3 regions of the Verrucosispora sp. WMMD1129 genome follow, and region 2 is predicted to be linked to each of the others. Evidence: riboswitches for the same ligand, from Rfam matches in the RefSeq annotation. Region 2 holds a riboswitch; each other region holds the start of a gene.
The links. Region 2 has a riboswitch for cyclic di-AMP ahead of O7624_RS15315 (NlpC/P60 family protein). Riboswitches for the same ligand answer to the same signal wherever they lie in the genome.

Region 1 (10,160 bases), 440 kb from region 2:
CGGCAGGTGACGGTGGTGCTGCGGGCCGCCCGCTCCGGGGTGGCCCGGCTCGCCGCCCTGCTGGACCTGCCCGACCTGCGGGTGGAGGTGACCCGGTGAGGACCGGTGCGGCCGCCGGGCGCACCGGCTACTTCCACGAGGCTCTCTGTTACGGCTCCGACGAGGAACTGCTCGCCGTCGTGGTGCCTTTCCTGGTCGGTGGTGTGGAGGCGAACGAGCCCACCTTCGTCGCGCTCGGCGAGCGCACCGGCAACCTGGTGCGCGCCGCGTTGCCCGCCGACACGAAGGTCGAGTTCCTGTCGGGCGGCGACGTCTACGCCCGGCCCACCGCCGCCATCCGGATGTACCGCCAGCTCCTCGCCGATCTGGTCGCCGACGGTGCCACCCAGATCCGGATCATCGGCGAGGTGCCGCCGGTCGGTCTCGGCCCCACCTGGGACTGGTGGGCCCGGTACGAGTCGGCGATCAACCACGCGTACGACGACTGGCCGTTGTGGAGCATGTGCGCGTACGACACCCGGACCAGCGCACCCGGGGTGCTGGCGGACGTCGCCGCCACGCACCCGTGCTTCGCCGCAGTCGACGGGCGGCACCTGCCCAGTGTCGACTACGTCGCGCCGGAGACCTTCCTGCGCCAGACGCGCCCGATGCCGCCCGACCCGATGCAGACGACCCCGCCCCTGGTTGACCTGCTCGGCCCGACGGCGGCGCAGGCCCGCGCGGCCGTGCACCAGGTGGGCCAGGGCGGGCTCCGGGATGACGAGTTCGACGACTTCGTCGTCGCCATCAGCGAGACCGTCACCAACGGGCTGCGGCACGGCAGTCCCCCGGTCCGGTTCCGGCTGTGGGCGGGCGCGGAACGCATCGTCGCCACCGTCAGTGACGCCGGCCCCGGCCCCCAGAATCCGTACGCCGGGCTGCTGCCGTCGGCCAACGGGGTGCCGGGCGGGCTGGGCTTGTGGATCACCCATCAGTCGTGCAACCACGTCACCTACCACCGCGACGACCAGGGGTTCACCCTGCGACTCACCGCCGGCCGACCGCTGGGCGCCTGACCACGCACGAGTCGTGGCGTACCGCACTACTTGCGGAACGCGTCCTTGATCTTCTCGCCGGCCTGCTTGAGGTTGGCGCGCATCTGGTCGCCGCGACCTTCCGCCGCCAGGCGCTCGTCGTCGGTGGCGTGACCCACGCCTTCCTTGATCTTGCCGCCGGTGTTCTCGGCGGTGTTGTTGAACTTGTCCTCGACGCCCATGTCGCCCTCCCGGGGGATCCTGTCGCTACGTCCAGTCAGGTACCCAGTCCGGCATCGACCAACCGGAAAAGTTCAAGAAACGGGGCGGAACCGGCGCAGCCGGAGGCTGTTGGCCACCACGAACACCGACGAGAACGCCATCGCCGCCCCCGCGATCATCGGGTTGAGCAGCCCGGCGGCTGCCAGCGGCAGGGCGGCCACGTTGTACGCGAACGCCCAGAACAGGTTGCCCTTGATGGTGCCGAGGGTGGCGCGGGCCAGCCTGATGGCGTCTACCGCAGCCAGCAGGTCGTCCCGGACGAGAGTCAGGTCGGACGCCTCGATCGCCACGTCGGTGCCGGTACCCATCGCCAGTCCGAGGTCCGCCTGGGCCAGCGCGGCGGCGTCGTTGACGCCGTCGCCAACCATCGCCACCACCCGGCCCTCCCCCTGCAACCGGGCGACCACCTCGACCTTCTCCGTGGGCAGCACCTCCGCGATCACCTCGTCGATGCCCACCTCAGCGGCCACCGCCCGGGCGACCGTGGCGTTGTCACCGGTGAGCAGCACCGGCTTCAGGCCGAGCGCGCGCAGCCGCCGTACCGCCTCCCGGCTGGTCGGCTTCACCTGGTCGGCCACGGCGAGCAGGCCACGGGCCTGGCCGTCCCAGCCGACCAGCACGGCCGTGCGCCCCGCCGCCTCCGCGTCGGTCGCTGCCCGGGCGAGATCATCCGGTACGACCAGACCCCGCTCATTCAACAGCCGGGCCCGGCCGAGCAGCACCTGGCGGCCGTCCACGGTGCCGCTGACCCCCAGCCCGGCCACGTTCGCGAAATCGGTGACCGGCGGCAGCACGCCGACCTCGGCGGCACCGGCCACCACCGCTCGGGCGACCGGGTGCTCCGAGCCGTTCTCCAGGGCGGCAGCCAGGCGCAGCACCTCGTCGCGTCGCTCACCTCCGGCGGGGGTCACCGCGAGCAGGCTCATCCGGCCGGTGGTCACGGTGCCGGTCTTGTCGAGCACCACGGTGTCCACCCGCCGGGTGGACTCCAGCGCCTCCGGCCCCTTGATCAGGACGCCGAGCTGTGCGCCCCGCCCGGTGCCGACAAGCAGCGCGGTCGGGGTGGCCAGGCCGAGGGCGCACGGGCAGGCGATGATCAGCACCGCCACGGCGGCGGTGAAGGCGGCGGCCGGGCCGGCGCCGTTCCCCAGCCACCAGCCCAGGGTGCCGGCAGCCAGGGCGATCACGATCGGCATGAAGACTCCGGAGATGCGGTCGGCGAGCCGCTGGGCGGCGGCCTTGCCGCTCTGCGCCTGCTCGACCAGCCGGGCCATCTGGGCGAGCTGGGTGTCGGCGCCGACCCGGGTCGCGGAGACCACCAGTCGGCCACCGGCGTTGACGCAGCCCCCGATCACCGCGTCACCCGTTCCCACTTCGACAGGTACCGACTCGCCGGTGACCAGGCTGGCGTCGACCGCCGAGGAGCCCTCCTCCACCGTCCCGTCGGTGGCGATCTTCTCGCCGGGCCGCACCACGAAGCGATCGCCCACCGCGAGCTGGTCGACCGGGACCCGGGTCTCCACCCCGTCCCGCAGCACTGACACGTCCCTGGCGCCCAGTTCCAGCAGGGCCCGCAGGGCCGACCCGGCGGTGCGCTTCGCGCGCGCCTCGAAGTAGCGACCGGCGAGGATGAAGGTGGTCACCCCGGCGGCCGCCTCCAGATAGATGTTGCCGGCGCCGTCGGTACGACCGATGGAGAAGCTGAACGGGTGGGTCATGCCGGGGGTACCGGCGGTGCCGAGGAACAACGCCCACACCGACCAGCCGAGAGCGGCCAACGTGCCCAGCGACACCAGGGTGTCCATGGTCGCGGCACCGTGCCGCAGGTTGACAAGCGCGGCCCGGTGGAAGGGCAGCCCGCCGTAGACCACCACCGGGGCGGCCAGGGTCAGCGACAGCCACTGCCAGTAGGTGAACTGCCAGGCCGGCACCATGGCCAGCGCGATCACCGGCAGGCTCAGTGCCACCGACACCCACAGCCGGGTACGCAGGGCATGCAGCGGATCCGCCGGCTCGGCGGCAGCCGGTCCGGCCGGGGTGGGCGGCGGCGGCAGGCTGGCCTGGTAACCGGTCTTCTCGACGGTGGCGACGAGATCGTCCGGAGTAACCGGGTCGGCGTACGAGACCGTCGCCTTCTCGGTGGCGTAGTTGACGGTGGCCTGCACGCCGTCGATCCGGTTGAGCTTCTTCTCGATCCTCGCGGCGCAGGACGCGCAGGTCATCCCGCCGATGGCCAGCTCGATCAGGTGCGGCGCGGTGGTCAGGGGTCGGCTCGTACTCATTGCGGGTCCTGTCAGTCGTGTCCGTGCCCGGGGGTCCCGTGCCCGTCCTCGGGCGCGGTGGTGGGGTGCCCGTCGGCCGGTCCGGTGGTGCCGCCCGGGTCACCGACGTGCACCGTGAACTCGGCGGTACGCACCACTCCCCGGTGGCGGAAGTCGAGATAGAGCCGGTACGCGCCGGCCGAGGGGAACTCGGTGGCGAAGCTGACCTGTGGGCCGGGGGCGGTGCGCCCGTCTCCCGGGCTGCCCTCCGGGTGTACGTGGAGATAGGCCAGGTCACCACGGCGCAGCGCGACCAGGTGACCGTACGCGCCGAGGTACGGCTCCAGGTCGGTGACAGGTGTGCCGTCGCGGCTGACGGTGAGCGTCAGCGTCGTGGTGCGCCCCGGCTGCGGGGCTCCGGTGAGGGCGACGGTGTAGCCGTCGACGGTGGCGTTGCTCGCCGGGGCGGGCAGCGGTCGCTCGGCCAGCGTGCCGGGGACGGTCACGTCGACGCCGAGCGTCAGGGGGTCGCCGCCGGTCGGGGTGAAGTCGGCGAAGGCCCGCCACACCCCGGGAGAGTCCAGCGGTGAGGCGATCCGCCAGGTGCCGTCCCCGGCCAGCTCCGGATGGACGTGCCGGAAGCCGGAGAGGTCGCGACGGGCCACGATGAGGTGCATCCGTTCGTCGTGGGTGACGTCGTACCCGGTCACCGGACGGCCATCGGGACCGGTGATCCGGAACGCGAACTCACCCGGCGGCGCGTCGACCGGCACCAGGGTGTAGCCACGGTCGGCAACGAGCAGGCCACCGGGCAGGTGCCCGGCTGCTCCTTCCTCGTGCCCGGCCGCCTCCTCATGCCCGGCGTCACCCTCGTCGCGGGCGTCACCGCCGTGGCCGGCGCCCTCGCTGTCGTGGCCGGCGGCGACCACGGTCACCGGGCCGGTCAGCTGCCCCACCCCGTACGCCGCGCCGAACACCGCCGCCAGGCCGAGCACGAAGCCGCTCAGCTTCGTCGCCGTGTTCATGGTTGACCCCTCGGTTTCCGCGCGCCGGCCGGCTCAGGCGCCGGCCAGCTCGTATCCGGCCTCGTCCACGGCGGCACGCACCGCGTCGTCGGAGAGCGGCTGGTCGCTGGTGACGGTGACCCGACCGGCGGCCAGATCCACCTGAACGTCCTTGACGCCCTCGATCGCACCGATCTCGGTGCTGACCGCGTTGACGCAGTGCCCGCAGGTCATGCCCTGCACCTGGTACGTCGTGCTGACCATGGAACTCTCCTCACCACTCTGGAAGGGTGGGCCGAACACCCACCCGGATACCCGCAGGGGGTATCCGTCGCACCGACCGTACCATACCCCCTGGGGGTAGGTTATTCTTGCCGGCATGAGCACACCCGCGCCGATCCGCGGCTACACCGCCAGCAAGGACCAGCTCCTCGCCCGCCTGCGCCGGGTGGAGGGTCAGGTGCGCGGCATCGAGAAGATGGTCGACGAGGACCGCTACTGCATCGACGTGCTCACCCAGATCTCCGCCATCCAGGCCGCCCTGGACAAGGTCGCCCTCGGCCTGCTCGACGGGCACGCCCGGCACTGCATGCACGAAGGCGCCGCCGAGGGGCGCGCCGACGAGATGGCGACCGAGATGATGGCCGCCGTGGGCCGGCTCATGAAGCGCGGCTGACCCGACCCGCCGACGCACCCTCGCGACAGGCGTCGACAGGTCCGGCTGGTTACCATTCGCACACGATGGCCAGCCGAAATCCGTGCCTCGCGGCCCGAGGTCGCCGTCAGGCGTACGCCCGCACGGCCGTCGCGAGCGGGTCCGCAGCTCACGGTACGCAGCCACCCCGCCACGCTCAGGCCATTCGGGCTGCCCTTCCACACCGCCGTCCGGCGGCACTGAACCGTCTCGCCCATCGACACGTACTCAGCCCTGAAATCGTTGGGAGACACTGAATGGGCGCCGACCACACCCGTTCCGCTCCGCCCACCCCGCCGGGGGTGCGGCGGATCCTCGTCGTGACGGTGGTCCCCCTTTTCATCGCCACCCTGGTCGCCGCCATCGTGCTCTGGCCCCGGGACGCCCCGCGCCCCGAGGCCGCCGACGACACCCCCCGCTACCACGGCACGGTCACCCGGGTGGTCAGTGAGCCATGCCCGCCCAACCCGGTGGTACCCGAGGGGACTCCGACGGCTGCGGACGGCCCCTGCGGCACGGTCACCGTCCGGGTGCAGACCGGACCGGACGCCGGGCAGGAGGTGCAGACACCCATCCCGACCGGGCCGGGCGCCCCTCGCGTCGAGGTCGACGACGACATCATCCTGGTCTCGCTGATCGACCCGGAGGATCCGACGGTCAGCACCTACAACATCGCCGAGCACCAACGCGGCAAGCCGCTGGTGTGGCTGGCCGTACTCTTCGCCGCCGCCATCGTCGCCTTCGGGCGGCTGCGCGGACTGGCCGCGCTGGGTGGCCTGGCCGCCAGCTTCGCCATCCTGCTGACCTTCGTACTGCCCGGCATCAGCGCCGGCCAGCCACCGCTCGCGGTCGCCATCGTCGGCGCCTCGCTGATCATGTTCGTGGTGCTGTACCTGACCCACGGCATATCCGCCCAGACCTCGGTGGCCGTGCTCGGCACGCTCGCCAGTCTGGTGCTCACCGGACTGCTCGGGCTGGCCGCGACCGGGGCCACCCACCTGACCGGTTTCGGCAGCGAGGACGCCACCACCCTGTCCATGTTCCGGGCCGACGTCGACCTGCACGGTCTGCTGCTCGCCGGCATCATCATCGGCTCGTTGGGCGTACTCGACGACGTCACGGTCACCCAGGCCGCCGCGGTCAACGAGTTGCGCCACGCCAACCCGGACCTCTCCCGCCGGGAGTTGTACCGCTCGGCCACCCGGGTCGGGCGGGCACACATCGCCTCGGTGGTCAACACGATCGTGCTGGCGTACGCCGGCGCCTCGCTGCCCCTCCTGCTTCTGCTGACCGCGGATTCCCGCGCACTGGGGCAGATCCTGACCAGCGAGTTCCTCACCACGGAGATCGTTCGTAGCGTGGTCGCCACGCTCGGGCTGATCGCCGCGGTACCGCTTACCACCGCGCTGGCTGCGGTGGTCAGCACCGCCGGGCGCGGCGACGCCGACGTCCGCGGCGGTGAGCCCACCCCCGTGATTCCCCGGCCGGCAACGGACCGGGCCGAGGCGCTCCACGCCCTCAGCACCCCACCCACCCGAAACACGTCCCCCGCCACCCCTCCAAGGTGGCCCGACCCGGACAGGAGCACGGACACCACATGGTGACACTCCTCAACGTGACCGCCCCTGTATACGCGGCTCGTAATCGTGTCGCTGGTCACTCAAAGCGATTACGAAATGACGCATCTAGTCGGGTTCGGGGCGTAGAAGCACAGATGGACTGTCAGGTAACCTCACTGCCGGTCACCGCCGAAGGCGCGCAGCGGCGCCTGCGGTGCCGCCGCCCAATCGCCGCCAGGCGAGCCGGGGACCCAGGTACGTGGGGTGAATCCGCGAAAGCGGTAGGGGCCACTTCCGTCCCGAACCCGTCAGCTAACCCGGTCGGCGGTCGATGGAAGGGAAAACAGTGACGGCACCCCTACGCCGCTGGTTGACGCCCGTGGTGGCCGTGTTCGCCGCGTTCGCCGTTTTCGCTGGTCCGATGCCGGCGACGGCCGCACCGAACGACCCCAAACCAGCGGAGCACGACGACGACCCGCCGATGCTCAACGACTTGATCGAGGCGACCACCCGGGACTACTCCAAGGCCAAGGCCAAGCTGGAGAAGTCCAAGAAGCGGCAACTCCGACTGGCGGTTGAGGTCCGCGCCGCTCAGGCTGACCTGGACGCACTCTCGCCACAGGTCGCTCAGATCGCCACCCAGTCGTACCGCACGGGCCGGGTCGGCGCGATCGCCATGCTGTTGCAGAGCAGTGCACCGGACTCGTTCATCAACCGGGCCTCGGCGCTGGACGAGCTGAACCTGGTGAACGACAAGAAACTGGGCGAGGTCAACGCGATCAAGCTCCGCGCCGAGCAGGCCAAGCTCGCGCTCGACGCCGAGGTGCGCGAGCAGAAGAAGCTGACAAATGACATGGCGCGCAAGAAGAGCGAGGCGGAGAAGTCCCTCCGACTGGTCGGTGGTGTCGGCCTGACCGGCGGGTTGGTGGACGCCACCTCGCCGGTGGCCCGGATCGCGCCGAACCGGGCCTCGGACGGCGGCTGGAAGCCCGAGTCGTGCAGCCAGAACGACCCCACCACGTCGGGCTGCATCACGCCGCGGACGCTGCACATGTACAAGGAGGTCAAGCGAGCCGGATTCAACCGGTTCGTCGGCTGCTTCCGTCCGGGTGACAAGTTCGAGCACCCCAAGGGCCGGGCCTGTGACTGGTCATTGCAGAACAGCGGCTTCAGCCCGTGGCACAACAACGACACCCGGATCTACGGCAACAACCTGGCGGCCTTCCTGGTCCGCAACGCCGACCGACTGGGCGTCTACTACGTGATCTGGAACCGGCAGATCTGGTTCGCGGCCACCGAGCGCTGGAGTTCCTACAGTGGCCCGTCCAACCACACGGACCACGTACACGTGTCGCTGCTCTGATCGCTCACACGACGCACCGAGGGCCGTCCCGCCAACCGTGGTGGGACGGCCCTCGTCGTTCCGGAGGTCACCGTCGGACGCGGTCGCCGACTGCCGGTACCCGGACCGGCGTCATTCCTCGCGACAGGTCGCGGGATCAGGGCGCGGTCGCCATCGCACCGCCGAGTGCGGCGGGTTCCGCGGCGACCGCCCGCACCTCACCGGCGGCCAGTCGGTACGACATGCCGACCACCGCACATCGCCCGGCAGCCACCTCCGCGGCGAGAGTCGTGGAGGAGGCCAGCATCGTCTCGACGGTCCGCGCGATGTGGATGTCCACGATGCCGTCCAGGTCGTGCACTCCGGCGTCCTGCGCCCGGCGCAGGCTCGGCACCACGGCGTCGACCACGGCGCCCAGATGCCCGGGCGGCGTGGTGGCGGTGGCCAGTGCCTCGCGGGCCGCCTGGACAGCGCCGCACGAGTCGTGGCCGAGCACCACCACCAGGGGCGTACGCAGCACGGCCACCGCGTACTCCACGCTGCCCAGCACCTCCGGCCCGACGGTGTGCCCGGCGGTACGAACCACGAAGAGGTCGCCCAACCCGCGATCGAAGATGATCTCGGCGGCGAGCCGGGAGTCGGAGCAGCCGACGATCACCGCGAAGGGATGCTGTTCGGCCGCGACGGCGGCCCGCCGCCCAGCGTTCTGGTTGGGATGCCGCAGTGCGTCGGTGACGAACCGACGGTTCCCGGCGAGCAACTCGGCGAGGGCCCGCTGCGGGGCGCCGGGAAGATCCGCGCTGAGCAACTCGCGGTCCGGTCCGGGCTGGGGACCGAGCGTTCCGGGTCGACTCATCCGGCTGCACCTCATCTCTGGGAGGAATGCCTGGTCATCCCGGCCGGCGCTGGTCACGGGCTGCCATCACGGTCACACGCGCCATAACGCACGTCAAGCTATACGTGATATGCATTTCATACATCAGTCGACGCTTGCGCTCGGCCGAACCGAGGCCGGTAACGACGCGGGCCGGGGTACTCGAACGGCAGGTCATACGATGGCGGGCATGGCGAGCACTGACGGACGGGAAAGCGCACGGAACTGGACTTTCCTCACGAACCACGCGCACGTCCTGCTCGCCATCGCCCGTAACCCCACCGCCCGGCTACGCGACGTCGCGACGGAGGTCGGCGTCACCGAACGTGCCGCTCAGGCCATCGTCGCCGACCTGGAGGCGGGCGGCTACCTGCACCGCACCCGGGTGGGCCGGCGCAACGAGTACACCCTCAACCCGGCCGGGCGCTTCCGCCACCCGGCGGAGGCCGACCACCAAGTGGGTGACCTGCTGGCCCTCTTCACCAAGGGGCAGGTGACCGACACCGCCGACCACTGAGCCGGCACCAGTCCTGATCAGACGACGTGGCGCGCTTCACCCACCCGCAAGGATCGCCGCGCTGCGATCAGGCCGACGGCGGGATAGGTTGGATCCCGTGTCGTCTCCAGCATTCGCCCGTCCACTGTGGCCGGCAATGCTGTGCGCACTTCGTGAGCTGACCCGGTTGGCGTTGGCGACCCTGGTGCTAGCCGTAGGTGTCGGTGGGGCCGTCGCGGCCGATCCGCCGGCCCGGCCCACCGCCGTACCACCACCGAACGCCACGGTCGTCGGCGGCTCGCCATCCACCGCGATGTCGGCCGTCCAGCCCATCGTCGAGCCCGCTCAGGCGGTCGACGCCGGCCAGGTTTGGCGGGCGCCGGCCACCGGCGCACCGCTGCGGCCCGACCGTACCGACGCCGAGCCGGCCGATGCCGCCCAGGTCGATCACCGCGCCGCCCCGGTGCCCGCCGTCCGGGCGGGCGAGCCGACCCGTCGCGGCCCACCCACCGCCTGACCGACGGCGGTCCGCTCGACCGATCGAGCCAGGTGACGCCGCCGCTCCGCCGGCCAGATGCCCGGTGGGCCCAACGGCCACCGCGGCATCAGCCGTGCCCCGGCATCAGACCCGCCGT
Region 2 (10,160 bases):
GGGAATCGAACCCGCACTGTCAGCTTGGGAAGCTGATGTTCTGCCATTGAACTACACCCGCAAGCGGCATCACTCTACCCGAGTCACCCAGGCCGTCGCACCCAGGGCTCCACCCCGTCTACGAGTCACCCGCAGAACGTCTCGTCCTCGCAACTTCACCGAACCTGCTGCATGAGGGCGGTTCGGAGAGAGCGATATCCCCGAAAGTGCACGGATCTTGGCGACCTTCGACGTGCACGCCCGGGGCGGGGCGGGGCCGGCGCGGGGCGGGCGGGTAGGCCCGGGGGTGGGGTGGGGAAGAAGTTTCACCATCGCAACATATGGCCATGTTCAAATCTGTCTATCGGTTGTAACGTCTGCCCCACGTTTTCCACACGACGCGACACAACCCCCGGTCGCGTCGCCAGAAAGAGGTGGGCATATGGGACTGCGTCCCGTCCTGCTGAACCGGCGCATGGCCGGCATCGCATCGACGTCACTCGCGCTGGCGCTCGGCGTGGCCACGGTCGGCCTACTGCCGGCCGCGACCACGACCGCGAGCCCGGCTGCGGCCGCCGTCACCGCCGACGAGGTGTGTGAGGATCCGACGGGCACCCTGGCCCGGGCCAAGGCTGGCGGTGCCGCCGGGCACGATCCGAACCAGCTGACCCTCGCCCAGGTGCATCAGCGCGAGGCCGAGTTCGCCGACATCCTGCAGGAGCGAGCCAAGCGAGTCGGCCAACGTACGCTGAACGCCCAGGCCGCTGCGGCCTCGGTAACCATCCCGGTGGTGGTGCACGTGATCCGCCGGGACACGACCCGGGCCGGCGGGAACATCCCCGACTCGATGATCCAGTCCCAGATCAACGTGCTCAACCAGTCGTTCAGCGGCGCGACCGGTGGTGCCGCGACCGCCTTCGCGTTTCAGTTGCAGAGCATCAACCGGGTGACCAACTCGTCGTGGTACCCGATCCGGCAGGGCTCGTCGGCCGAGCGGCAGATGAAGACCCAACTGCGTCAGGGCAGCAAGTCGACGCTCAACATCTACCTTGGCGCGCTCAGCAACAACCTGCTCGGCTGGGCGACCTTCCCGCAGCGCAACCTGAACGTCATGGACGGCGTGGTCGTGCTCAGCGAATCCCTGCCCGGTGGCACCGCCACCAACTACAACCAGGGTGACACCGGCACCCACGAGGTCGGCCACTGGCTGAACCTCTACCACACGTTCCAGGGTGGCTGCTCGGGCAGCGGTGACCAGGTCGGGGACACCCCGGCCGAAGCCTCGCCGGCAAGCGGCTGCCCGACCGGCCGGGACACCTGCTCCAGCCAGGGCCTCGACCCGATCACCAACTTCATGGACTACTCGTACGACGGCTGTATGTACCAGTTCACCCCCGGCCAGGCCACCCGCATGATCAACGCCTGGAACTCCTACCGCGCGGCATAGCACCAGCGCAGCACCGCGTACCACAGGTGCCGGCTCCGTCGGACGGGGCCGGCACCTGCGCATGTGGGTCAGGCGGCGCGGCGGTGATGCCTCCCGGAGTGGGCCGGCACCGGGCGTACGGCCTGAGGCGCGACACCGGCCGGGTCCAGCCAGACCTGGACCGCCGGACTGGACGCCAACTCGCTCGGCCCGCCCACCGACTGCTCGCGCCGGGCCAGCATTGCCACGTCGACCGTGAACTCGAAGAGGCGCCAGTCGGCGTGCGGGGCGGCCCGCGCGGCGAGCGCCAACCGGGCGACCGTGGCGTCGTCGGTGACTGGCCGGGCGCGTCCGGCGACGTACGCCTCGTCGTCGCTCTCCTCCGGCGGAAACGAGTGCAGCGCGTAACGACCGTCGCGTTCCAGGTCGCGCCGCTTCGGTGAGTCGATCACGAAGCAGTAGAGACCGTCGTCGGTGATCACCGGAGAAACCGGGTGCACCCGGGGCCCGCCGTCGGCACGAACCGTGGCCAGGTAGCCGAAGCCGGGGCCGTACTGCTGCATGAGAAGGCGGATCCCGTCGGCGAGTCGAGGCTCGTCAGCGGCGAATTCGGTCCAGGAAGCCATGCCGACATCCTATCGAACACACGTTCGAAGCGGGTAGTCCGACACGCGTGTCACATACCGGCAGCTATGGTGTGGCGATGCTGCTCTCCGACCGTGACCTGGTGTCCGAGATCAAGGCGGGCACCCTGGCGCTCGAACCGTTCGAGCCCACGCTGGTGCAGCCCTCCAGCATCGACGTACGACTGGACAAACTGTTCCGGGTCTTCAACAACCACCTCTACACCCACATCGACCCGGCGACCCGACAGGACGACCTCACCTCCGCCGTCGAGGTGCCCGACGGCCAAGCGTTCGTGCTGCACCCGGGCGAGTTCGTGCTCGCCTCGACGCTTGAGGTCATCTCGCTGGGCGACCAGCTCGCCGGCCGCCTCGAGGGCAAGTCCAGCCTGGGAAGACTCGGCCTGCTCACTCACTCGACCGCCGGCTTCATCGATCCCGGCTTCTCCGGTCACGTCACCCTGGAGCTGTCCAACGTGGCCAACCTGCCGATCACCCTCTGGCCGGGCATGAAGATCGGGCAGCTCTGTATCTTCCGGCTCTCCTCGCCGGCCGAGCACCCGTACGGCTCGGCCGTCTACGGTTCCCGTTACCAGGGCCAGCGCGGCCCGACGCCGAGTCGCGCCTGGCAGAGCTGGCGCACCTGGCCCACCCGCTGACACCGCAGGGTCGCTGCGGGCGATGATTCACTGCCCGTGCCGCGACCGCCGCAACCGTAAGGGCCCGACGTCGTACGCTCCGAAGCCTCAGCCCGGCCGGCCGAAGCTGTGCACCGGGCCGCTGTCCAGTCGCTTCATCTTGACCGGCTGACCCGCCCGGGAGGCGTGCACCACCCAGCCACCACCGACGTACATGCCGACGTGGTGCAGGTCCCGGTAGTAGAAGACGAGGTCGCCGGGGCGCAGTGCGCCGCGACTGACCGACGCGGTGACCCGGCGCTGCCTGGCCGCGTTGTGCGGCAGTGCGACACCGGCCCGCGACCATGCGGCCAGCGTCAGCCCGGAGCAGTCGTACGCGTTCGGGCCTTCGGCGCCCCAGGAGTACGGCTTGCCGATCTGGGCGCAGGCGAAGGTGACCGCCTCACCGGCCGGTCCGCCGGGGTAGCTGGCCGGACAGGGCGCCGGCCGCAGCGGGCCACCGCCACCCTTGCCGTACGCCCGTAGCCGGAGCCGCTGCAACCGGTCGATTTCGGCGTCGATCCGTCGCCGCTTGTCTGCGAGATCGGCCTCGGTGCGGGCGAGCTGATCGATGGTGTGGTCCAGCCCGGCCTTGGCCGCGGCGAGTTCGTCGCGCAGTTCACTCGCGTGCCGGACGTCCTGCTGCTGCACGCGCGCATACCGGTCGAGCAGGCCGAGCTGCTCGACCACCTCGCCCGGCGACCGGCTGCCGAGCAGCGCGTTGACGGCCCGCACCTGCTCGCCCTTGTACGCGCCGGCAGCGAGCTTGCCGACCCGGTCCATCGCCTGGTCCACCTGGCGTTGCAGCGGCGCGATCCGAGCGGCCAGCGCGTCCGCCTCCCGCCGCTTGCCGGCCAGGTCCTGCCGGGTGGCGTTGTGCTGTTCGATGACGGGTTCGAGCCGGTTCCAGTCCTCGTCGATCCGGCGCTCGATGTCGGCGACCGTGGGGTCGGCCCAGGCCGCCGCCGCACCGCCGGTCAACATCACGGCGGTCGCGGCCAGGGCGGCGGGGATGCAGCGGTACCAGCGGAAACGCGGCGCTGCCGTCGGCCGGCCGGGCAATTCCGGACGCGGTGACGGCGGCCGCGGGGCATGGTCTGCCACCGGGCTCAGCACTCCTTCTTCCCATACCGCCTACCGGGTTAGCTGACGGGTTCGGGCGGGAAGGGGCGCCCTACCGTGACCCGCACGGATTCACCCCGGGTACCTGGTTCCCGGCTCGCTCACGAGCGATTCGGCGGTGTCGGACCGTTACCGCCCCGGATGGACGGACCTGCCAGCGGTCGACGATTGCCCAGCGTAGGGACGATCAGCGTCGATACGCAACACAACCACACCGTCACTGTGGGTGCTGACATCCGACAATGGCGAGGGCCCCCGTCGACTTGACCGGGGACCCCTCGGGAGATCCTGTGCGACCGCTCAGCGGGCGCTGGTGGCGGCTCAGCCGGGTCGGCGGAAACCGGCGAGCGGCATGGTCGTGATCGGCGAGACGTTTACCGGCTTACCGGCTCGGGCCGCATGCACCATCTGGTTGTTGCCCAGGTAGAGCCCCACGTGGTGCAGGTCGCTGAAGAAGAAGACCAGGTCACCCGGACGGGCGTCGGACCGCGAGATTGCCTTGCCCTCGTTCCACTGTGCGCCGGTGAAGTGGGTGAGCGAGATGCCGGCAGCCCGGTAGGCGTACTGGGTCAGACCCGAGCAGTCGAACGAGTTCGGGCCGGTGGCGCCCCACACGTACGGCTTGCCGACCTGGGCGCATGCCGTACGGATGGCGGTGCGAGCGGCATCGCTGACCACACCGTTGATGGTCGGGCAGTTGGTGGTCTTCACCGTGGTCACCGGCAGCGACCGTTCGAGCCGCTTGATCTCGGCGTCGATCTGCTTCTTCTTCGCCGCCAGCTGCTTCGCCTTCGTCTCCTGGTCGGCGATCAGGGCGTCGAGCTTGGCCTTCTGGTCGTCGTACTTCTTGCGGATCTTCATGACGCCTTCGAGCTCGCGGCGCTCCTGCGACGCGAGTCGGTCAAGGAAGGCCATCTGCTCGCCGAGCTCGTTCGGCTTGGAGTTGAGCAGCACAACACCGATCTCTTTGGACGGGCCGGTGATGTAGTACCGGGAGGCGAGATCGGCGACCCGGTTCATCGCCAGCTCGGTCTCCAGAGCCAGCGGCTGGATCTTCTTCTCCAGGCTCTTCGACTTCTGCTTGTTGACCCGCAGCTGGGAGCGCACCTTGTTGTACTGCTCGATTGTGGGTTCCAGCTTCTCCCACTGCTTGTCGATCTGGGCCTCGATCTCGTCGACCGAGGGTTCGGCGTACGCGGGGGCGGCGAGCAGGCCGGCACCGACCGCGGCGGCGGCGACGAGGACGACCAGCCCACGGGCGGCCCTACGCAGGCCACCCGGACGAGATCGCCCTGGCGCACGACGATGGAGGGGCATGGTTGCCACCGGCAGCGTCTCCTTTGCAGCCGACCACCGGGCGTCCCGCGAGCGGTAAGGGGCGGGGACAGACGACCCATGGCGGTCGGTGCCCAACATTAGGGAACGGTAGGTGGGGAATCAAGGCGACCAACGGCTCATTCACCTTTGCGCGACGGTACGCATACAAAGGGTGTCGACCAATTCGTTACAGTTACGTACGTCAATTAAAAACCGGGCGGGTGGCACTGGTTGAGGTGCCGCCCGCCCGGTGCGTTGAAGGCGGTCAGCCGGCCACCGGCGTGCTGTCCCCGGTGCCGCCGACCCGCTCGGGCTTGACCGACCGGAGCAGGACGCTGGCCACGTCGATCACCTCGACCTGCTCGCCGGCACCCTTGCCGTTGACCCCGTCGCTGAGCATTGTCGAGCAGAACGGACAGCCGACGGCGACCGTCCTCGCTCCGGTGGACATGGCCTCCTCGACCCGGTCCACGTTGATCCGCTTGCCGATGCGCTCCTCCATCCACATGCGGGCGCCACCAGCACCACAGCAGAAGGAGCGCTCGCTGTTACGCGGCATTTCGGTCAGCTCACCCTCGATGGCGCTGCCGAGCACCTCGCGCGGCGGGGTGAAGACCCGGTTGTGCCGCCCCAGGTAACACGGGTCGTGGTAGGTCACACCGCCGTCGACCGGCTGCACCGGGGTGAGCCTGCCGGTGGCGACCAGGTGGGCCAGCAACTGGGTGTGGTGCACCACCTCGAACTCACCGCCCAGTTGGCCGTACTCATTGCCCAGCGTGTTGAAACAGTGCGGGCAGGTTGCGACGATCTTGCGCTTGGTCTTCTCCCGACCCTCGAACGCTTCGTTCAGCGTCTCGACATTCTGTTGCGCGAGCATCTGGAAGACGAACTCGTTGCCGATCCGTCGGGCCGGGTCGCCGGTGCAGGTCTCCCCCTCGCCGAGGATGGCGAAGGAGACCCCCGCCTCGTTCAGCAGGGTCGCGACGGCCCGGGTGGTCTTCTTCGCCCGGTCCTCGAACGCGCCGGCGCAGCCCACCCAGAAGAGGTACTCGAAGTCCTCGACCTCGCCGACCCGGGGCACCTCGAAGTCGAGCCCCTTGGTCCAGTCCTCACGGGTGTTCTGCGGCGCACCCCACGGGTTGCCCTTGTTCTCCAGGTTGCGCAGCATCACGCCCGCCTCGGAGGGGAAGCTGGACTCGATGAGGACCTGGTAGCGACGCATGTCGACGATGTGGTCGACATGCTCGATGTCCACCGGGCACTGCTCGACGCAGGCGCCGCAGGTGGTGCAGGACCAGAGCACGTCGGGGTCGATCACGCCGCCGGCCTCGGCATCGCCGATCAGCGGCTTCTCCGCCTCGGCGAGGGCCAGCACGTCGACGTGGGCGAGCTGCGCGGCGGTGGCCTTCTCCTCACCGGTGAGGTCCTTGCCACCGCCGGCCAGCAGGTAGGGCGCCTTGGCGTACGCATGATCCCGCAGGCTGAGCACGAGCAGCTTCGGCGACAGCGGCTTGCCGGTGTTCCACGCCGGGCACTGCGACTGGCAGCGGCCACACTCGGTGCAGGTGCTGAAGTCCAGCAGACCCTTCCAGGTGAACTGCTCGACCTGGGCGACGCCGAACTGGTCGGACTCCGGGTCGGCCTCCTCGAAGTCGAGCGGCTTGCCGTCGCTCATCATCGGCCGCAGCGCGCCGAGGCCGGAGCCGGCCGAACCCGGCTTGCGCTTGAAGAAGATGTTGGGGAAGGCCAGGAAGCGGTGCCAGGCCACACCCATGGTGACGTTCAACGAGATCACGATGACCCAGGCCATCGAGATCGAGATCTTGACGAGCGCGGCGACGCTGACGCCGGAGTCCCAGGCTGGCAGCAGGGCACCGACCGCGTGACTGAGCGGGGTGGCCCAGGTGGGGTACTCGAAGTGGTCGGTGGCCACCTTGAAGCCGCGGATCAGAAAGCCCATGACCAGTACGGCGAGGACGACCGCCTCGACGAAGTAGCCCTGCCACATGGTGGAGCCGGTGAACCGCGACCGACGTCCCGCCCGATTCGGCCGGTTCGCCAGCCGGATCCCGATAAGGACGCCGATGCCGACAACGCCCAGAATTCCGATCCACTCGGTGACCAGCCCGTAGAGGGTCCAGCCACCGATCAGCGGCAGCCCACCGGTCGGCGAGACCACCTCGAAGTACGCCTCGAGCACCAGCAGCGACAGCACGATGAAGCCGACCATCACGAACCAGTGCGCCGCGCCCACCACGCCCCAGCGGAGCATCCGGGTGTGCCCGGCGGTCTCCGCCAGCATGGTCCTGGTGCGGCTGACCTTGTCGCCGGAGCGGGTCGGATCGGGCTGACCCAGCCGGATGACGGCCACCATCTTCGAGACCGCGCGTACCGCAAGCCACACCGCGACAGCGGTGATGGCGGCCGCGAGGATCGTGGTGACGATCTGGACGCTGCCCATTCGAGTTGGCCTCCCGGTCTGCTGCCTGTCGAGCGGCTCGGCGACCGGGGCGTCGGTGCGATCGTCGACCCACGCCGCCGCACCTCAACCTGATCGGTCGATGACCTCGCTCCGCTCGGTCATGCAGTGCAGCCTACGCGCAAGGTTACCCAGCAGTAACGTGAGTCATCTCGCACCGGGGGCCACGCTGCCCTGCGCACACCTTAGGAGGCCGACGGCACCGCCGCTCGGGCGGGCCGCCGGTGGCGCCGGACAGTCAGGGCGTTGAGCTGCGGTTCAGCGCCAGCGGGAAAGCACGATCAGGGAGGCGACCATCGCGCCGAACCCGACCGCCAGGTTCCAGTACCCCAGCTCCATGACCGGGTACTCCTGCTCGGAGAGGTAGTAGACCACCAGCCAGCCGATGCCGAAGACGATCAGCGACACCGCCAGGACCGGCAGCCACACCGGGCTGGGCTTGTTGGTGGCCGCGGTCGTCGCCGTCGGGCGGACGTCCGTAGGCGGGGTGTACACCTTCTTCTTGCGGACCTGAGACTTGGGCACGGCGCTCTCCAGAGGGGTTACGACCTCGTCCGGCCTGACAACCGGGCGCGAGGGCGACGGTCCATGGCCAATAATGTTCGACAGCTAGCGTAGTCCGGAAGACCCGTCCGATCCACGAATGAGGTGAGACCGGTACCGGGCAGCACCGGAAAACCGGGCAGCACGGCCGGCGCCCCGCCCACACCGGGTGGCGTCGGAGCGCGATGACGAGGGAGACTGACCCGTGGAGTACACATCCGGCGCAGCGTCGTGGCAGAAGGCGCTGCGACGACTCGTCGCCGGGTTGCTGCCTCGACGGCCACGTCAACGCCGGCCGTTCTGGTCGGTAGGCGTACCGCTGATCGCCCTGGCGGCCGGCCTGCTCTTCACCACGACGGCCACGACGGCGGGCGGCACCGCTCTGCGCGAGGACCGCCGACCCCAACTGACCGAGCTGATCGAGGACCGCCGGGCACAGGTGGCGGCGAACGAGGAGCGGGCCGCCACGCTGCGCGGGGAGTTGGAGAACCGGACGGCCGTCCTGGCCAACTCCGACGGCCCGATCAGGGAACAGCAGCAGCGGGCCAACGCCAGTCGGGCCGCCGCCGGCTTCACCGCCCTCACCGGTACCGGCCTGACCGTCGAGCTCAATGACGCACCGCAGCTCAGCAACCTGCCCGAAGGGGCCTCCAACGACGACCTGGTCGTCCATCAGGGCGATGTGCAGGCGGTGGTCAACGCGCTCTGGGCCGGCGGTGCCGAGGCGATGTCAATCATGAACGTGCGCGTGCTGGCGACCAGCGCGGTACGCTGCGTGGGTAACACCCTGCTGTTGCACGGCCGGGTGTACTCCCCACCTTTCAAGATCGTAGCAATTGGCGACCCCGCCGCACTCCGGCAGGCCCTCGCCGCTTCCGAGGGAGTCCGGTGGTTCAGGGACGCGGTCGACAACTACCAACTCGGTTACTCAGAGACCCCAGGCACCGTCACGGTGCCCGCCTTCGAGGACTCCACCACCCTGCGATCGGCGACGGTGCCGGCGGTGCCGCAGTGAGCGCGCGGTGAGCCCGCAGTCCGACGGTCGGCACCGCGACCAGACCGACGAGCCCACCGCCTTCATCCCCAAGGTCGAGCGGGGTGGGTCCACCGACGCCCGCACGACGGGGTCCTGGCCCGACCCGGTGCTACCCACCCGGTCCGGGCCGTCCCAGGCACCGCACGATCCGCGGCCGACCGCAGCTCCGCGTCCGACCGATCAGGCTTCGGCCGAGGGTCGACCGCCGGACGGCCAGCGGCCGACCAACTCCGGCCGCTTCGACGGCGCCGCCGAGACCACCTCGCCCGTCGGCGGCCGGTGGGACGCACCAGCGCCGACGGACCCACCTGCCCGGACCGCTACCACGCCCGGCGTTCCGACCGGCTGGAGCACACCTGCGGGGCCGGAGCGGACCACCGCGCCGACGGCCGACCGTCGGGGTGCCGGCCCCCGCCAGGAGCAGCCGACCGCACCCGGACGTTGGGACACCGCCCCGGCCACCGACCGCCGGGCGAACCAGTGGGACGCTGCGGCGGCCACCGGGCGTAGCGCCAACCAGTGGGACCCGGCACCGAGCGGGCAGCGTGCGGTGGATCCCGACCGTACGGCGAACCAGTGGGACGCAGCGCCGGGTCCGGCTCCTGAGGCCGCCGGCCGGCAGCCGGACGCGACAACCAACGACCAGTGGCAGGGCGTACCCCTGCCGTCGGGTCAGCCGGACATTCCGGTGGGGCCCACGCCGTGGCGCGGAGCCTTCCAGCCGTCCCGGAGCGCGGGCGATCGGGAGCAGCCGAGCGGCACCCGCCCGGCCGACACGGACGCCGGCCACGCCGGTCACCCGAGTATCACCGGCACCGCCGGCCGGCCGGGCTGGACGGACCCGGCCGACACCGCGGCCCGACCGGGCGTCGGCCAAGCCGTCGGCACCCCGCCGCCCTGGCCCGGTGCCCAACCCCAGACGCCCGGTCCGAACCGGTCCGGCACCGGAACGGCGCAG
Region 3 (10,160 bases), 1.9 Mb from region 2:
ATGACGACGACCGAGGGCGACGTCGACACCCTCTTCAACCTCAAGTGGGAACGCTGCTGATCCCCTGACCCGGCAGCGTCACCACGCCGAGCCACCCGGCGGCGGGCGCGGGTGCACGACCCGCCCCGCGCCCGCCGCTCCGGGTGCGTTTGTTGTCGTTCCAGCGACAACAAACGCACCCAGAACGACCGGCGTTCAGTCCACGGGAACGTGTTCGTCCACCCGGGCCGCACCCGCGACCTCGTGGACCTCGCGAATCGCTGCTGCCGGCAGTGCCGCGTAGACGTGCGGGAACGGCCCACCATTCGGGGCGTCCTCCCACCGCAGCGCACCACCGAGCAGGGACGCGTCGAGCGCGACGATGACAAGCTGCGGCTGGTCGCCGAAGACCCGTGCCGCCGTGGCGGCCAGTTGGGATCGCGACGAGCAGTGGATGTAGCCGCTGTCCCGGTCGAACGGTGAGCCGTCGAACCGGCCGGCGGCCCGGAACTCGGCCCATTCGCCGGGCAGCAGGATCTTGTAGATCAGCACGTCGCCATGCTGCCAGAGCGGCGGGCGCTGGCGGGTAGGTCAATTGAGGCGTACGGCGATCTGGAGGGTGTTCAGGTAGTGCTTGCGTACCGTCCCGCCCGGACGAGCGGCGATAAGCTGCCGGATCCCGGCGAAGAGGGTCCGCCGCTGCCAGGGTGCGGCGGCGATGTGATTGGAGTACGTGGACAGCACGGCGAGGTACTCCTCGGCGTTGTAGTCGCGGCTCCAGACGTAACGGTGCACGGTTGGACTGGCGAAGAACCCGCCTCCCACCATCGCCGCCACATCGGGGGCCGCGATCGCTTCGGGTGGCTGCGGGCCGCCCTGCCCGTCGCCCATGCCGACCTCGTCGTAGATCCGCTCGACCTGCCGGAAGAAGTCGTCGCCGTCCGGTGGTGACACGTGCTCGGTGGCGACGATCGCCAGGTGCCCGCCGGGACGCAGCAGTTCCGCGGCCCGACGGTAGGCGACAGCCGGGTCCAGCCAGTGCCACGAGGTCGCGGCGAAGACGAGATCGAACGGCACGCTTTCGTCAGCTTCCCACCGCTCGAAGGGCGACTCCACGACGCGCACGTCGCCGCGGCCGGCGAGTACGCGGCGCGCCACCGAGGCCAGTTCCCGTCCCGGTTCCAGGGTGACCACCTGCCAGCCGCGCGCCAGCAGACCGCGGGTGGCCTGGCCGGTGCCCGTGCCGATCTCCAGCACCCTGGCCGGCCCGGTCACCAGGCCCGTCGTCGCGGCCAGGTCGTCGAACAACGGCTCCGGATAGCCCGGTCGGGCCTGCTCGTACAGCTCGGCGGCCGTGTCGAACGTGGTGGCCAGCCCCGCGTACGGCTCCTGCTCCCCCATGGTTCCCCCGCATCAGACGTCGAGGTCGATCTCACCCCTGATCGTCGCATCGCCCCACCCGCCGTTCCCACCCTCACCGCACCCACCGTCGGGTCGCCGCCACGCCCACCGCCGCGTCACCCCCGCGCCGCCGCGCCAAGATCCGGGCAACTTCAGGGTTACTGCTGCCTCAGCCGGACTCGAAGCAGCAGCAACAGGGAAGTTGCCCGGATCTTGAACGCGACAGACCCTGCCGGAACGGCGCACTTGCTCTGCTTCACCTGGCGCGCAGGATCCGCGACGACCCGCAGGATCTCGTCCGGCGCGTACGCCGCGCTCGCCGAGATCTTGGACAGGCCCTGTCCGCCGCTTGAACCCTGGCGATCGGGGTGGCAGCGGGGTTGCTAGGCGGGGCGGCGGGTCCAGGCGATGAAGCGGGTGAAGAGGGTGGTGGGTTCGGGGGTGTCGTGGGGGTTGAGGTGGTAGAGGTCGCGCATGGCGTCGTACATCAGACCGGCGAGGTAGATGGACAGGCCGGGCAGGTTGCCGTCGTACTCGACGCGCAGCAGCAGCCGGGCCTGCCCGCAGGGCCAGGGTTGCCCGTCGGCGCGGCAGCACCACATCGGCCGTAACGGGGTGTGCGGCACCTCGCCGCCAGAGGCGTACGGACGCTGGGGCCGTGGACCCCGCTCGGGGGCGAACAGTCGGCTGGTGATCGCACCCGACCGGCCCACGGTCACCACTGGCCTCCGTTGGCCCGCCACTGCTGCCCGGGGGTGAGCCAGCCGGGACGCCCCGGACGCGGCATCGGCAACGGCCGGGTCGGCTCCCGCATCCACTCCGGCAGGTGCGTGCCCCGCCGCCGCTGCGGCAGATCCGTCTCGTGCTGATCCTGCCGCCCTGGCGAGTGCTCCGGCAGCGACCGCCGCCCCGGCGAGTACACCGGCAGCAGCGTCGTCGGGCACAAATACCAGGCAACCCGGGTACGCATATCAACCTCCCAGTCAGCGATCGGAGGGTCCGCCCGGACGCGGGGGAAGGCGCACGGGCGGCCCCGGGACAGAACCGCCCCGTCCCCTGTGGATGGGAGCGGCCCCGTTGCGTGACAGTCTGGTGAGGACGGCACTACGGTCGGAAGGCATCGACGCTGGCCACGGTGGGGTCCGGGTGCCCCGATCCAGCGCTGGGCGGCCTCTTGGCGATCTTGACAGACCCGGTGGAGGGGACATGGAACGCGAGCAGCCTTCCGACCTGCATGAGTTGATCCGTACGCAGCTTCGCCGGCTACGTACTGCCGCAGGGATGAACCAGGAGGAATTCGGTAGGCGGACGAACTATTCGGCGTCCCTGGTGTCCGCTGTGGAGGTGGGTACCCGCCCGCTCGATCGGCCGTACGCCAAGCGGGCGGACGAGGTCCTGGAGACGGGGGGCATGTTCGAGGAGTTGCTGCGGACCGCCGAGGTGCTGCGCCAACCCGCGTGGTTCCTGCCCTACCTGGAGGCGGAGCGGAACGCCCGGCAGCTCCGCTGTTACCAGCCGACGCTGGTGCCGGGCCTGCTCCAGACCGAGCGCTACGCCCGCGCGGTGATCCGGACCGACGCCGCGCTGACCGAGGCCGGGGTGGAGCGGCGGCTGGCCAACCGGATGGCCCGGCAGACGGTGCTGGAACAGGACGACCCGCCCCAGCTCATCGCGGTGATCGACGAGGTGGTGCTGCGGCGGGTCGACGAGGAGCTGAAGGACGTGCTGGTCGAGCAGGTGCACCACCTCATGGCGCTGGCCACCCGGCCCAACATCAGCGTGCACCTGGTGCCCACCGGCGTCGCCATGCACGATGGACTGACCGGCCCCTTCATCCTGGCGAGGGGCGCGGACGGCGGCTGGGTGGGTAATCTGGACACCCAACTCGGCGGCGTCCTGGTCGACAAGGACGACGACCTGAGTGTCCTGCTGTCGAAGTGGGAGACGGTGCGCAACGAGGCACTGTCCGGCCGCCAGTCGATCGAGCGCATGAAGGATGTTGTGAAGCCATGGATCTGAACGGCGCGACCTGGCGCAAGTCGACCCGCAGCGGGTCCAGCGGCAACGACTGCGTGGAGGTCGCCGACAACCTGCCCGGCATCGTGCTGGTCCGCGACACAAAGAACCGCGACGCCGCCACACTGGCCTTCACACCGGCCGCCTGGGCGAGCTTCGTCGGCCTGGCGAAGCAGCACCGCACGCACGCCTGACGAACCCCGAGCTACGTCGACCCGACAACCAGCATGACGTACCCGAAACGGAAGCCCTCGGCCAACGGGCCGAGGGCTTCCGGGTGCAGCGGGACGATGATCAGGCCGAGTAGCCGCGGGTGGCGGCCCAGTTGGCCAGATCGATGGTGCTGAGCCAGTACGACGGGTACGAGGCGTCCGCCGAGTCGGCGATCCTCACCAGCCGCCCGGAGTCCTTGTAGCCGACCACGGCGATGTAGTGGCCGCCGGGGAACGAGTGCCAGCGGCCGTCGGTGTCGGTGACGGAACCGGCGACGTTCACCACGACGCCTCGCCCGTCGGTGATGGCGGCGACGACGTCCGCCTGGAGTTGGTCCATCTGGGCCGGGGTGGCCGCACCGCCACGGATCATCGTGGTCTCGTACGGGTCGCCCTTGACGACGGCGTTGAGGACGCGGGTGGTGTCCTCGGCCGAGTTGGTGCCGGCGAACGTGGTGCCGAGCTGGCTGGCCAGGGCGTCCTGACTGCGCGCGACACCGGCGGCGCTCAGCGCGTTACGCACTGCGGCGGGACCGCAGTAGTAGCCGTTGATCTGGGCCTGGTGGTCGTACTCCAGAACCTCTGAGGCCGGCGGCTTCGGTGCCGCCTTCTTGCTGGCCAGGTCCGGGTCCGCGGTGGCCTTCGGTGACGGCGAGGCGGCGGCGCTGGCCGGCGCGGCACTGGCCGGCGCGGCGCTGCTGGGTGCCGCGCTGCTCGGCGCGGCGGTCGTCGGCGCGACCTCCGCCTGACTCGGCGCGACCACCGTGTCACTGCGCAGTTCGGCGGCGGCGGTCGTGGCCTGCGTGGGTGCCGGGGTGTTCCCGGTGCCGGCGAGGGCGGCTCCGGTGCCGGTGGCCAGGACGAGGGCCACGGCGGATCCGGCAACGAGCTGATAGGTGCGTTCGCTGACCAGCCGGCGGAGCCGGCGGGAAAGGGTGTGCTTCACGGTTCCTCCACGGGCTGAGGGGAGAACGGCACACCGGCTCCGGCGGTCGGGTCGGCATCAGCGCGCCGACGACCGCCCGGGTGAGCGGGACGAGGCCGTTCGAGGGGTACGCCCGGAGACCCGGGCGGTGGCGATGACCGGGGTCAGCTCGCGGCGGTCGGGCCAGCGAGCACGGGCACCGCGGTGCCGTGGAGGCGGGGGAACAGGGGGATCACATCGGACTGCACGAGGGTTGGTACTCCTTCCGTCACCGCCGACCGGGTTAGCTGACGGATTCGGGCGGGAAGACGCCCTACCGCGGGCCGAGACTCGCGGATTCACCCCAGTGGTGCAGTGGGTCCCCGGTTCGTGAGGTTCACGATTGAGCGGGTCGGTACGGCGTCGCTTCCTGCGATCGGTTACCGCACCGGACGCGCTGACACTACTGGCCGGTCACCTCGAAGCCAACCCACCCTGACCTGCTTAAACATGATCCGTGGCGGCAATTTTCGGGTATCGGAGAACTGGCGTCGCTCAATGGGACCGACGGCATTCCGGGCACCTTCAGGGAACAACCGGACGGCTGGTGGAAATCTCGACGGAGATTGCTGCGGTAATCGCCTCGCCTACGAACAGTGACCGAATTTCCGGCCCATGTGACCCAGCTCACGGAATTTCAGCCAAGCCGAGCCGGACGCCAGCGCGGGACAAGGTCGCGCCGGCCGGCGGTGACCCGACCGGAGACGGGCAGCCGGTTCGGTCGGAGTCGCTCAGCGGCCGCGTATGCCTCGGCGGAGAGGGCGCGGGCCGCCTCGGTGGCCAGTTCCGCCGCCCGCCACAGGTCCTGCTCCCGCTCGGCGGCCGATCGATAGGCGGCCAGGCGGTTGTCACGCACCACCCGGGCGAGGACCACCTCCTGCTCGGCCGGATGCCGCCGGGGATCCCAGCCGGACCGGCCCGCCAGCACATCGCTGAGTTGACGGGCGGTCAGGTCGCCACGCCAGTGGGCGGCCATCGCGGCCCGGCGCAGCCAGCGCTCGCGGGCCGCGTACTCGGCCGGGGTCCGGGGGGTGCGCGGGGTCGGCAGTCCGACGACGCCGGCCAGCCGGCGGGCGGCGGCCTCCGCCTGGTCGTACGCGGCCCAGGCGCGGTCCAGTTCCGTCTGGGCCACCCGCCATGCCGTGCGGCGTCGCTCGGCGTTCTGCCCGGCACCGGCTGCCGCGACCGCCACCTCGCCCGCGTATCGGCGCAGGTCGGCCTCTTCGGTCGCGGCGCGGAGCGCGTCCTCGTCGACGGGTTTCTCCACTGGCCCGGTCGGCTCCGGGCGGGCGACAAGCACGGTGAGTACGCCCAACGCCAGGACGAGCAGGACCGACCAGATGGCGGCGGCGCGTGGCACCTCGATCAGGAACTGGTAGAGAACTGTCTTCTCCATGTCGGCACCTCGGGAAATCGGTACGGCGACGGTGGCCGTGCCGGCGGCGGTTCGCGGATGGCGTTGCGGCGCGGTCGCGGCTCGTGCCGGTGCCCCTCGTGCTGGGGAGCACCGACGGCGCGGCTGGCGGCAACGGGTTGGCAGGGGCTCGGCGCGGGTGCGGCCCCGAGCGGTGCGGACGCGACGGAAGGTCGCCGGGGATCAGGCGGGCGGTGTCGCCGGGATCAGGCGTGCGGTGGGGCGCGGGCGGCCCGGACGCCCTCGACCAGGGCCGTAGGCCCCCGCGTGACGCCCGCAGCGACGCTGCCGAGCACCGTCAGCCCGGGCCGACCACAGGCCGGCGGCTGCGTCGCGGACACCCCGGTCGGGTCGGCGGCGGCCAGATCGAGAGTGGCGGACGGGTCGAGGGGTGCGGCCAAGTCCAAGGGCACGGCCAGGCCCGCGGACGCCGGTGCCACGGCGGGGTCGGCCAGCGGTGCCGGGGCGGCGGGCCGATCAGTGGGAGCCGGGTGGCCGGGCAGGGCCCAGGCGCCGAGGGTGAAGGCGGCGGCGACCGCGAGCCCGGTCAGCAGCCGCGCGGCCCAGCGCGCCAACCACCACAAGGGACGGGTGGGCGCGGCAGGAAGCACCCCGTCACGCTACCGCCACGACCGCCCGGGACGCACCAGCCACCGGGCGTGTCGAACCGCCCGGCGCGTCGCCGGGAACGTCGATACGCGCAGGTCAGGCTACCGTCAGCTCACTGTCCGTGATGGACGGTCGAGCCATGCTCGACGTCTCCGGCCGGGCCCGCACCGCCCCGGGACGCCCGCTGTCGGGGCAGCCCGACCGCCGACGGTCGGGACGGGGCCAGGCGACGCATCATCGGCTGTTCCACGTACCGGTGCAGCAGAGCGGCCAGCCCCAGGGTGAGCAGCAGGAATCCGATCACCGCGAGCGGGCCCCACCAGCCGGGCAGGCCGGTGCCCCAGTCGCCGGTCGACCGCAGGATCGTCATGATCACGAAGACGTGCACCAGGTAGAACGCGAAAGAGACCTCGCCGAGCCAGACCATCGTCCGGGAGCGCAACGGCGAGCGCCGCCCGTGCACGTCCGCGTCGGCCGCCGCGGCGATCACCAGGACGTACGCCGCCGCCAGCAGCGCCGCCCAGAACTCGGCCGGGATCCACTGGGAGGCCGCCACCCAGGTCAGGACGAAGATCAGGCTGGCCACAGGGAGCCCGGGCCCCCGCCAGCGGCCCCGCAGCATGAGTTCGGCCGCGGCCACGCCCATCCAGAACTCCAGCGAACGGACCAGCGGGAAGACCTGAGCGAACCACCAGCGATCCGACTCCGGCACCAGTGCCTGCCCGGGCCAGAGCGCCAGGATCAGCAGCGGCACCGCGATCACCACGGCCCACAGCAGCCACGGTCGGGCCCGCCGCACCGCCGGCAGCACCAGCGGCAGGCACAGGTAGAAGAACAGCTCGCAGGAGAGCGACCAACTGACGTTGTTGACGCTGTAGAAGTGGCCCGGTCGGGGATCCCAGGCCTGCACCAGCAGGAGGTTCTCCAGCGCCGCCACCGGGTTGATCGGATCGGCGAACCAGAGCATCGCCAGCATGGCCAGCGCCCACAGCACCAGATGGTTCGGATAGATCTTGGCGAACCGACGCCGCCAGAACCGGCGGCGGGAGGCACCGGGCCGCGCGGACCAGACCAGCACGAAGCCGCTGAGGATGAAGAAGAACTGCACCCCGGAGAGACCCAGGGTGAAGATCTCGCCCACCACCGCCTGCGGGCCAGGCTCGGCGATGATGCGCATGGTGCCGGCGTGGAAGCCGAAGACCAGCAGCGCGGCGATCCACCGCAGTCCGGTAAGCGACGGCAGGCGGTGGGCGTCCGTACGCTCGCTCGGGGTGGTCGCCGACGCCGCGAGGGTAGAGCTCGTCATGTCCACCTCCCGGTTCTCGACCACGTCACCCGCACGCCCATCTCCTCGTGGCCCGCCGGGCACCCTACCTCGGGTAGCTGGCAGACAACTGCCTGGCTCGGCCGTCTGCCGCACTCCGGAGCACCGCCCACCGCGGCATTCGTCCAGATCGATCACCGGCGACCCTTCAGACCACCAAGTGCCCCGCCGTTAACCTGACACTCATCGGCTGTTCGAAAACTTCACCGCGCCCGGCCACGTCAGGTTCCAGGTTCGTCAACCCGGGTGGCCGAAGGTTTCCGGGTGGTCACACCGCCGACGCCGACGCCGCTGCTGAGCATCGTCGTGCCGGTTTACGGCGTCGAGGCGTACCTGCGCCAGTGCCTGGACTCCATCCGCGCCGACGTCCCGGACGACGAGGCGGCGCAGGTCGAGGTGGTCGCCGTCGACGACGCCTCACCGGACCGCTGCGGTGAACTGCTGCGCGCGTACGCCGCCGAGCATCCCGGGGTGCGCGTCCTGCACCTGGACCGCAACGTCGGCCTCGGGCCGGCCCGCAACGCGGGCCTGGACGTGGCCACCGGCCGGTACGTCTGGTTCGTCGACAGCGACGACTGGCTGCCGGCCGGGACGATCCCGGCCGTGTTGGACCGGCTACGGGTGGACCGCCCCGACGTGATGATGGTCGACCACCTGCGGGTGCACGAGTGTGGGCGCGAGGAGGTGGACGCCAGCAGCCGGCTGCTGCGCGCGACCCCCGGCGTGGTGCGACTGGCCGACCGGCCGCATCTGCTGCGCGTGCAGCACACCGCCTGGAACAAGGTGGTACGCCGGGAGTTCATGGCCGAGTTGGGGCTGCGCTTCCACCCCGGCTGGTACGAGGACATCCCGTTCAGCCATCCGCTGCTGATCGGCGCGGAGCGGATCAGCGTGCTGGACCGGGTCTGCTATCTGTACCGTCAGGGTCGCCAGGGAGCGATCACCTCGACGCGCAGCGGCCGGCACTTCGACTCCTTCGAGCAGTACGACCGGCTCTTCGCCTGGCTGCGTGAACGGCATCCCGACGGGCGCTGGCACGCGGAACTGTTCGACCTGATGGTGAACCACTTCCTGGTGGTGGTGGGTCACGACGACCGGTTGCATCCGCACCTGCGCCGGGACTTCTTCCGCCGGGTCGCCGCGCACTACCGCACGTACCTGCCCCGCGGCGGCTACCCCCGGCCGGGCGGGGTGTCGGGGCTCAAGCACCGGCTGGTCGGCCGCGACAGCTACCTGGCGTACGCGGCGCTGCGGCGGGCCCATCGGCTCGCCGGCCGGCTACGCGGCAGCACCGGCGGGGATCCCGCGACGAGCGGGGCGGACCCGGCACCGGGCAGCCCGGCCCAGGACCGCACCTTGGTAAGCACGCACGGAAACGGATCGGAATGACGTTCAAGATCGGGTCGCATCTGGTCGGCACCGGAGAGCGCCCCTTCGTGGTGGCCGAGATGTCCGGCAACCACAACGGAGACCTGGACCGCGCACTGTCCATCGTGGATGCCGTCGCGGCCAGCGGCGCGCATGCGCTGAAGCTCCAGACGTACCGGCCGGACACCATCACCATCGACGTGGACACGCCGGACTTCCGCATCTCCGGCGGGCACGAGCTGTGGGGCGGGCAGAACCTCTACCGGCTCTACGAGAAGGCGCACACGCCGTACGAGTGGCACCGGCCGATCTTCGAGCGGGCCCGCTCCCTCGGGCTGACCGTCTTCTCCTCCCCGTTCGACTCCACCGCCGTGGAGTTGCTTGAGGAACTGGACGCTCCGGCGTACAAGATCGCTTCGTCGGAGCTGGTCGACCTGCCGCTGATCCGGCTGGTCGCGGCCACCGGCAAGCCGATGGTCATCTCGACCGGGATGGCCACCCTGGCCGAGATCGACGCCGCCGTACGCACCGCCCGCGACGGTGGCGCGGGCGGGATCATCCTGCTGGCCTGCACCGCCTCCTACCCGGCGCCGCCGGCCGACAGCAACCTGCGCCGCATTCCGGTGCTGGCCGACGCGTTCGGCGTGCCGGTGGGCCTGTCCGACCACACCCCGGGCATCGGGGTGCCGGTCGCCTCGGTGGCGCTCGGCGCCTGCTTCATCGAGAAGCACGTCACCCTGGACCGGGCCGACGGCGGGGTGGACTCCGACTTCTCCCTGAACCCCACCGAGCTGGCCGCCCTGGTGGTCGAGTCGGAGCGAGCGTACGCGGCACTGGGCGGCACGGCGGTCGGGCCGACCCCGGCCGAGCAGG

Region 1: another riboswitch for cyclic di-AMP. It lies ahead of O7624_RS13080 (hypothetical protein); the one in region 2 lies ahead of O7624_RS15315 (NlpC/P60 family protein).
Region 3: another riboswitch for cyclic di-AMP. It lies ahead of O7624_RS06470 (C39 family peptidase); the one in region 2 lies ahead of O7624_RS15315 (NlpC/P60 family protein).

Annotation. Positions count from the first base shown of each region.
Region 1 covers NZ_CP120741.1:2,850,372-2,860,531, forward strand. The annotation lists gene O7624_RS13040 (MEDS domain-containing protein) at 1-99, shown strand, start outside; gene O7624_RS13045 (anti-sigma factor RsbA family regulatory protein) at 96-1,055, shown strand; gene O7624_RS13050 (CsbD family protein) at 1,082-1,255, opposite strand; gene O7624_RS13055 (heavy metal translocating P-type ATPase) at 1,328-3,577, opposite strand; gene O7624_RS13060 (hypothetical protein) at 3,589-4,581, opposite strand; gene O7624_RS13065 (copper ion binding protein) at 4,615-4,824, opposite strand; gene O7624_RS13070 (metal-sensitive transcriptional regulator) at 4,940-5,236, shown strand; gene O7624_RS13075 (YibE/F family protein) at 5,512-6,858, shown strand; cyclic di-AMP (ydaO/yuaA leader) riboswitch at 7,025-7,156, shown strand; gene O7624_RS13080 (hypothetical protein) at 7,160-8,176, shown strand; gene O7624_RS13085 (carbonic anhydrase) at 8,313-9,011, opposite strand; gene O7624_RS13090 (helix-turn-helix domain-containing protein) at 9,211-9,546, shown strand; gene O7624_RS13095 (hypothetical protein) at 9,644-10,042, shown strand.
Region 2 covers NZ_CP120741.1:3,287,522-3,297,681, forward strand. The annotation lists tRNA gene O7624_RS15295 (tRNA-Gly) at 1-61, opposite strand, end outside; gene O7624_RS15300 (zinc metalloprotease) at 422-1,426, shown strand; gene O7624_RS15305 (pyridoxamine 5'-phosphate oxidase family protein) at 1,495-2,031, opposite strand; gene dcd (dCTP deaminase) at 2,109-2,687, shown strand; gene O7624_RS15315 (NlpC/P60 family protein) at 2,775-3,809, opposite strand; cyclic di-AMP (ydaO/yuaA leader) riboswitch at 3,822-3,955, opposite strand; gene O7624_RS15320 (C40 family peptidase) at 4,149-5,159, opposite strand; gene O7624_RS15325 ((Fe-S)-binding protein) at 5,410-7,605, opposite strand; gene O7624_RS15330 (cell division protein CrgA) at 7,882-8,148, opposite strand; gene O7624_RS15335 (DUF881 domain-containing protein) at 8,372-9,181, shown strand; gene O7624_RS15340 (class E sortase) at 9,189-10,160, shown strand, end outside.
Region 3 covers NZ_CP120741.1:1,422,251-1,432,410, forward strand. The annotation lists gene O7624_RS06435 (DUF4360 domain-containing protein) at 1-60, shown strand, start outside; gene O7624_RS06440 (DUF952 domain-containing protein) at 196-531, opposite strand; gene O7624_RS06445 (class I SAM-dependent methyltransferase) at 571-1,380, opposite strand; gene O7624_RS06450 (hypothetical protein) at 1,764-2,099, opposite strand; gene O7624_RS06455 (hypothetical protein) at 2,096-2,350, opposite strand; gene O7624_RS06460 (helix-turn-helix transcriptional regulator) at 2,587-3,399, shown strand; gene O7624_RS06465 (DUF397 domain-containing protein) at 3,390-3,590, shown strand; gene O7624_RS06470 (C39 family peptidase) at 3,691-4,554, opposite strand; cyclic di-AMP (ydaO/yuaA leader) riboswitch at 4,791-4,932, opposite strand; gene O7624_RS06475 (hypothetical protein) at 5,210-5,968, opposite strand; gene O7624_RS06480 (hypothetical protein) at 6,193-6,597, opposite strand; gene O7624_RS06485 (acyltransferase) at 6,708-7,901, opposite strand; gene O7624_RS06490 (glycosyltransferase) at 8,184-9,308, shown strand; gene pseI (pseudaminic acid synthase) at 9,299-10,160, shown strand, end outside.